3 regions of the Noviherbaspirillum sp. FW303-A3 genome follow, and region 2 is predicted to be linked to each of the others. Evidence: predicted binding sites of a transcription regulator. Region 2 holds the regulator's gene; each other region holds the start of a gene.

Region 1 (2,265 bases), 3.1 Mb from region 2:
GCTGATCCTGCGCGAGCGGCTGCGCCCGATTCAATGGATCGCCGTCGGCATCGCCGCCTTCGGCGTCGCATGGCTCACCTGGCACGGCGGCACGCTGCCGTGGATTGCGCTGCTGCTGGCGACGACGTTTGCGCTGTACGGACTGTTGCGCAAGACGGCCGCACTAGGCGCGCTGGAAGGACTGGCGCTGGAAACCCTGCTGCTGTTTCCGCTGGCGTGCGGCTATCTCGTGTTGCTGTCGGTGCAGGGGCAAAACCATTTCACGACGGCGTCGACCAGCGCACAGTTGCTGCTCGCCGCGGCCGGCCCGATCACCGCGATCCCGCTGCTGCTGTTCGCCTCGGGGGCGCGCCGCATTCCCTTGTCCCTGCTCGGCCTGCTGCAGTACATCGGGCCGACGCTGCAATTGCTGCTGGGCGTGTGGCTCTATCACGAACCGTTCGGTGGCGCGCGGCTGGCCGGGTTTGCGCTGATCTGGAGCGCGCTGGCGGTCTACACCGCCGAAGGATTGTGGCAGAACTGGAAGGCGAGACAAGGCGCATAAAAAAAAGCCGGCCTTGCGACCGGCTTTGCCCTGTTATTGCAGTACTGCCGAATCAGAAGCGATAGCCAACGCCAACGCCGATCAGCAGCGGGTCAACCTTGACCGCGCTGACCTTCGCGCCGCCAACCATCACGTCGCTGCGGATCTGCACTTTCTTCACATCCAGGTTGATCGACCAGTTCTTGTCGATCTTGAAATCCACGCCGGCTTGCAGTGCCAGGCCGAAGCTGTGGCTCTCGAGGTCGCCTGCGCCGCTCAGGAGCTTGACGCTGCTGAGACGGGTGTAGTTGACGCCTGCACCGACGTACGGGCTGACTTGTGCGCCCGGCGTGAAGTGGTATTGCAGGGTCAGGGTCGGCGGCAGGTGCTTGAAGGTGCCGATATTGGTGCCGGACAGTGCCACGTCATGCTTCTGCGGATAGGTCAGGATCAGTTCAGCAGCCAGGTTGGGCGACAGGAAGTAGGTGATGTCCACTTCCGGGATCGTCTTGTTGCTGACGGTGATCTGGTCAGCCGGGCCGACGCCGCCGACCGGGTCGGACTTGTCTGCCGGGTTGAGGTTCACGGCGCGGGCGCGGATCTGCCACGGGCTCTGCTGAGCCATTGCCTGGGAGGCAACACCGACACCGAGGGCTGCGAGGGCAAGAATTGCTACGGACTTTTTCATCGTTTTTCCCCTTTAGGTTGGCTTGTGTAAGTACCGCGGGGGACTGTATTCCTGCACTGCATCAAAAACGTTGACCTAGATCAATAAATAACCACAACATTGGTAGGGGTTATTTTGGGTCATTTGGATTGGCGTCCTTTTGTGATAGCGACGTGCCGCACGGCTTCCGGACAACCTGCGGGGAGCCTGATCGGGTATCCTTGCACTCTCTCTTTTCATCAGTACCCATTCACTCGGATTTTCCATGGCTCAATACGTCTACACCATGAACCGCGTGGGCAAGATCGTTCCGCCCAAGCGCCAGATTCTCAAAGACATTTCGCTGTCCTTCTTCCCCGGCGCCAAGATCGGCGTGCTCGGCCTGAACGGCTCGGGCAAGTCGACCCTGCTCAAGATCATGGCCGGCATCGACAAGGACATCGAAGGCGAAGCCGTGCCGATGCCGGGCCTGAACATCGGCTACTTGCCGCAGGAGCCGCAGCTGGATCCGGAAATGACGGTGCGCCAGGCGGTGGAATCCGGCCTCGGCGAAGTGGCCGAAGCGCAGTCCAAGCTGGACGCCGTGTACGCCGCCTATGCCGAACCGGATGCCGACTTCGACGCGCTGGCCGCCGAACAGGCACGCCTGGAAGCGATCATTGCCACCTCCGGCGGCGGCAACCTCGACCAGCAGCTGGAAATTGCGGCCGACGCGCTGCGCCTGCCGCCTTGGGACGCCAAGGTCGGCGTGCTGTCCGGCGGCGAGAAGCGCCGTGTCGCGCTGTGCAAGCTGCTGCTGTCCAAGCCCGACATGCTGCTGCTCGACGAACCGACCAACCACCTCGACGCCGAATCCGTCGAATGGCTTGAGCAATTCCTGCAGCGCTTCCCCGGCACCGTGGTCGGCATCACCCACGACCGCTACTTCCTCGACAACGCTGCCGAATGGATTCTCGAACTGGACCGCGGTTACGGCATTCCCTGGAAGGGCAATTACAGCTCCTGGCTGGAACAGAAGGAAGCACGCCTGAAGCAGGAAGAAGCGACCGAATCCGCACGCCAGAAGACCATCCAG
Region 2 (2,265 bases):
TGCCCTGCTTCATGAGCACGGCCAGGATATTCTTGGTGATGAAGCGCAGCGCATTGACACAGCCCGACTGTGTCATCGTGAAACACCCTTCCCACTGGATCGTCTCCGCCGTGTCCTGGCTGAAGTCGAGGACACTGTATACAGAAGGCTGCGCCAGTTCGATACTGCCTGCCTGGATGTGCGAAGGCTCCTGGAACTGGACGATCGGCGCCTGGTAGCCATGGAAGTCATATGCCTGCTGGAGCGGCTGGACAGCCATGATGGCAGCCTCCGGCAGGAAAACCGGGAGTTTGCCGCCGAAACGCGCGCGATAGCGGCGCTTGAATGCTTCAATCATCTGCACCTGCTTTTCGCGCAGCATGCCGACGTGGATCATTTCGCAGATCACGACGTCCACCGGCTCGGGCGGCAGGTATTCGAAGGCGTCGGCGTGGATGACCTCCACCCTGTCCCCGCCCTTGTTCCGCGCCAGCAGGCGGCGCGCCTCGGCAACCAGCTCGGGGTTGAACTCGACGCACCAGACCTTCTCTGCCTTGGCAGCGGCAAACCATGACAGCACGCCGGTGCCGCCTCCCAGCTCCAGCACCTTTGCCCCCGGAAAAACAGCGGCGTCGATGGCTGCCTTGAAGCCGTCCATGCGCCGGGCATCCATCAGCATGTTGTGGTGGTAGTGCAGCGGGATGAATTGTCCCAGATAGCAGCTCTCGATCTCGCGTTCGGTCAGCATGTGTCTCCCTGTGGATGTGGGTAGATGGGTGCAAGCGCGAAGCCTGCGTAATGCTGTACATTATCGTCCCGCGTCCGAAAACCAATTCCGCAAGATGCACCGGGATTGCCATCCTGTTCACCTATTTTGCGCAAGGTGGCACGAGGTTTGCATGACATTGCTTGACCTGGCTCAATTCAAGGCCATAACAGCAATAATTCTTAAAGTTTGGAAAAGGGCTCGAAAATGATACTGCACCGCCTAAATCCTGCCGACATGACACAAACTATCCCGTTCCCGCCGCCGCAGCAGCAGACCGCTACCGTGCATGAGCTGCGCGCCCGCTGCTCGGCGTGCAGCATGCACCAGTTGTGTCTGCCGATGGGATTGAACGAGCTGGACATGGCGAAGCTGGACCAGATCATTGGCCGCCGCCGCAAGGTGCCCCGCGATGCCCACTTGTACCGCGTCGGCGATCCCTTTACCAACCTGTACGCTATTCGCCTGGGCCATTTCAAGACCCACCAGATCAACCCGAGCGGCGACCAGCAGATCACCGGTTTCCAGATGGCCGGCGAACTGCTCGGCATGGATGCCATCAGCACCGACCGCCACCACTGCAACGCGATTGCTCTGGAAGACAGCGAAGTGTGCGAAATCCCGTTCGCCCGTCTGGAAGCGCTGTTCGCCGAGATGCCCACGCTGCTGCATCACTTCCACCGGATGATGAGCCAGGAAATTACCCGCGAGCAAAGTGTCATGCTTTTGCTAGGAAATATGCGTGCGGAACAACGTTTTGCGGCATTCCTGACGAATTTGTCCGCACGTTATTCGGTACGCGGCTACTCGTCCACCAGCTTCCAGCTGCGGATGACGCGTGAAGAAATCGGCAACTATCTCGGCCTGACCATCGAAAGCATCAGCCGCCTGCTCTCCAAGTTCAAGAAGCAGGGCTGGATCAAGGTGAACAACCGCGAACTGGAATTGCTCGATCCGACCACCCTCAAGGCAGTCGCACAAGGGACGCAGTCCTGCGCCTGAGCGCGCAGTAGCCGCCAAAAAAGAAGGCGAGCGGCGCATGGCGCCCTCGCCTTTGTTTTTTACAAGCCCCGGAAGTTGCGCCTGCCTGCCGGCGCCTCATTGGGCACGGCCATCAGGTAGAAAGTAAGCATGCTGGCAAGTGAACAAAACAGCCAGAAGCAGAAGAATCCGATGCTGTAGACCGCCAGGGGCTTGATGTCCGGGTATGTCCCGAACAGCGACAGGTCGTAGGGATCGAACATCGAGAAGAAGAAACCTTCCGCGACGATTGCCACCAGAAACGACGGCCACAAGACGACCATCATTAGTCGCGCCATCAACCTACCCTCCTTTCACTCCGAACAATCGGTGTAAAGCTGTACCGGGATCCAGCACTAGTCATTTCCCACTTTCGAACCATTGACATTCCCAGATTCGGGAACGTCATTCACGAGAATGAGAACGACCGTACTGCGGATATTGTGCACCAGCATTTAATTTGTCGCCAGACGTAAGACAATATCCTACTTCGGAGTTAC
Region 3 (2,265 bases), 2.1 Mb from region 2:
TCTTTGCCGGACTCGGCTGCACGAAATCGACGGCCTCCGCTTGCAGCAGGTGCTGGAATTCCATCAGGGTCGATGCATTCTCGCCGGCAGCAACAGGAATGCCGCCTTCGCGGCGCACGCGTGCAAGGCCGGCGACATTTTCGGGAGGCCATACCGGCTCTTCGAGCCAGCGCAAGTGATAGGGCCGCAGTCTGCCGGCCATATCGAGCGCTTCCCGCACCGTCCACGGACAGTTCACGTCGAGGGTGATCTCGATATCGTCCCCGGCTGCCTGGCGCGCGGCGTCGACGCAGCCAATCGCCACTTCATGCAGCTTGAGATACCGGTAGCCATCGTTCAATGCGCGACGGACATTTTCCCGCACCAGTTCGGGGTCCGAGTAGCGGATCAGGCTGGCATAGCAGGGCAGGCTGTCCGTGTCGCTGCCGCCGAGCAGCTGATGCACGGATTGGCCAGCGATCTTGCCTGCCAAATCCCATAGCGCAATATCCAGCGCGGACAAACCGAACATGATGGCGCCGCTGCGCCCGAAGATGTGCAGCGTCACCTGAAGCTCATGCATGAGCTTCTCAATCAGCGAGCAATCGCGGCCGATGCAAAGCGGCGCGATGATCCGGTCAACTGCGGCCTTCACCGCCGGGACTGCAGTGAAGCCGAAACTTTCTCCCCAGCCGACCAGCCCCTGCTCCGTGGTGACTTTCACGACCAGGGAATCGACCGTTTTCAGGTCCTTGCCGCCCCAGGCGCCGGTATCCGACCGGCCTCCTGCGGTAAACGGGATACGCAACGGAATGGCTTCGATTGTGGCGATCTTCGTGCTGGCGGCTGTGCTCATGGAAGCCCCTATTCCAGTACAGCATGATTGAAACGCGTGCTGACCCGTCGCGCGCGATTTTCAGTGTATACGCGCACCTGGAAATTACAAAAACAGCATTGATCAGACGGAACAAGCGGCATAGTTTCCATGCATCAACCAATTGATGCGCCGTATTTCTTGACCTGGATCACCCTTTTTCAAACATGTTCCAGCAGGTACCCGATTGGCGCGAAGGCACCCCATATTCATGGGATGAATGAAGTGTGCGCCGATGCTTTAATGCCCCAAAAATGACATCCGTCCCCTACCGTGCAAGATCTTCACTCCTCATCCCTCCGGCCGATCATTGCCTGGTCCGACATCCTGCTCGTCGGCCACGCGCAGATCGACGCCGACCACCGACGCATGTTCGAGATTGCGGACCGGCTCCATGCCGGCATTCGGGAAGCACGCAAAGACTTGCTGGTGCGTGAGGTGATGGTGGAATTGATGGACTATACCCTGACGCATTTCGCGCGCGAGGAAGCCTTGATGAAAGCAGCGAGGTTTCCCGGACTGGAGGATCACCGGTTCGAGCATGAGCTCATTTCGTACCGTCTTCGCAACCTGCAGCGTGAGGCTTACAGCGGACGCGAAGGTCTTGCCGGCGAACTTGAAGTCTTCCTCGACCGGTGGCTGGCCCGTCACATCCTGACGTCCGATGCACAGGTCGCGATCGCATTGCGCGAAGTGCCGGCGACGCAGCATCCGTCGCCGGCTATTCCGAAGTGTCCGCGGCACTGACCGTCATGGGTGCGGCCGCCATCATCATCAGGATCGTCAGGAAGTAATCCGGGACGGTTTCATCATCGCCGCCCCGGGCGGCTGTCAGCGCCGCAAACGCAGGGCAGTCTTGCTTTTCCCCGGCAATGCAGGATAGGCGCGCGCCGGTTCCGCCGCCGGAAGCGCGAGCATCGGCGCATTCTGGCGCAGCCCGTCATCGCTCACGTGGAACACCGATACGGCCTGTACCAGTTCCTCGGCTTCCTTCTTCAGGTTCTCGGCGGCGGCCGCCATTTCCTCGACCAGCGCCGCGTTCTGCTGCGTGACCTCGTCCATCTGCGAGATCGCCTCGCCCACCTGCGACACGCCGATGCTCTGCTCGTTGCTGGCCGCGCTGATCTCGCTCATGATGTCCGTCACGCGGCGAATGCTCGCCACGATTTCCTGCATCGTGCTGCCGGCCTGGTCCACCAGTACCGTGCCCTGCTCCACGCGCTCCACGCTGGCGCCGATCAGCGTCTTGATCTCGCGGGCCGCCTGCGCCGAACGCTGCGCCAGCGAGCGCACTTCCGCCGCCACCACCGCGAAGCCGCGCCCTTGTTCGCCGGCCCGCGCCGCTTCCACCGCCGCATTGAGCGCGAGGATGTTGGTCTGGAACGCAATGCCGTCGATCACGCCGATGATTT

Evidence for each region. The regulator FNR, encoded in region 2, switches genes on or off when oxygen is low (the NO sensors DNR and NnrR bind a similar motif). The targets are predictions, from matches to a motif close to TTGATNNNNATCAA.
Region 1: a site for FNR is predicted at 1,282-1,295, ahead of AC3WOY_RS15805 (OmpW/AlkL family protein). Genes of this name have one in related genera too.
Region 3: a site for FNR is predicted at 995-1,008, ahead of AC3WOY_RS11260 (bacteriohemerythrin). Genes of this name have one in related genera too.

What each region holds. Positions count from the first base shown of each region.
Region 1 covers NZ_JBYTAZ010000001.1:3,272,879-3,275,143, reverse strand. The annotation lists gene rarD (EamA family transporter RarD) at 1-544, shown strand, start outside; gene AC3WOY_RS15805 (OmpW/AlkL family protein) at 597-1,211, opposite strand; gene ettA (energy-dependent translational throttle protein EttA) at 1,456-2,265, shown strand, end outside.
Region 2 covers NZ_JBYTAZ010000001.1:219,192-221,456, forward strand. The annotation lists gene AC3WOY_RS01045 (class I SAM-dependent methyltransferase) at 1-727, opposite strand, end outside; gene fnr (fumarate/nitrate reduction transcriptional regulator Fnr) at 983-1,747, shown strand; gene AC3WOY_RS01055 (hypothetical protein) at 1,807-2,064, opposite strand; gene AC3WOY_RS01060 (FixH family protein) at 2,262-2,265, opposite strand, start outside.
Region 3 covers NZ_JBYTAZ010000001.1:2,297,106-2,299,370, forward strand. The annotation lists gene AC3WOY_RS11255 (mandelate racemase/muconate lactonizing enzyme family protein) at 1-835, opposite strand, end outside; gene AC3WOY_RS11260 (bacteriohemerythrin) at 1,127-1,600, shown strand; gene AC3WOY_RS11265 (methyl-accepting chemotaxis protein) at 1,685-2,265, opposite strand, start outside.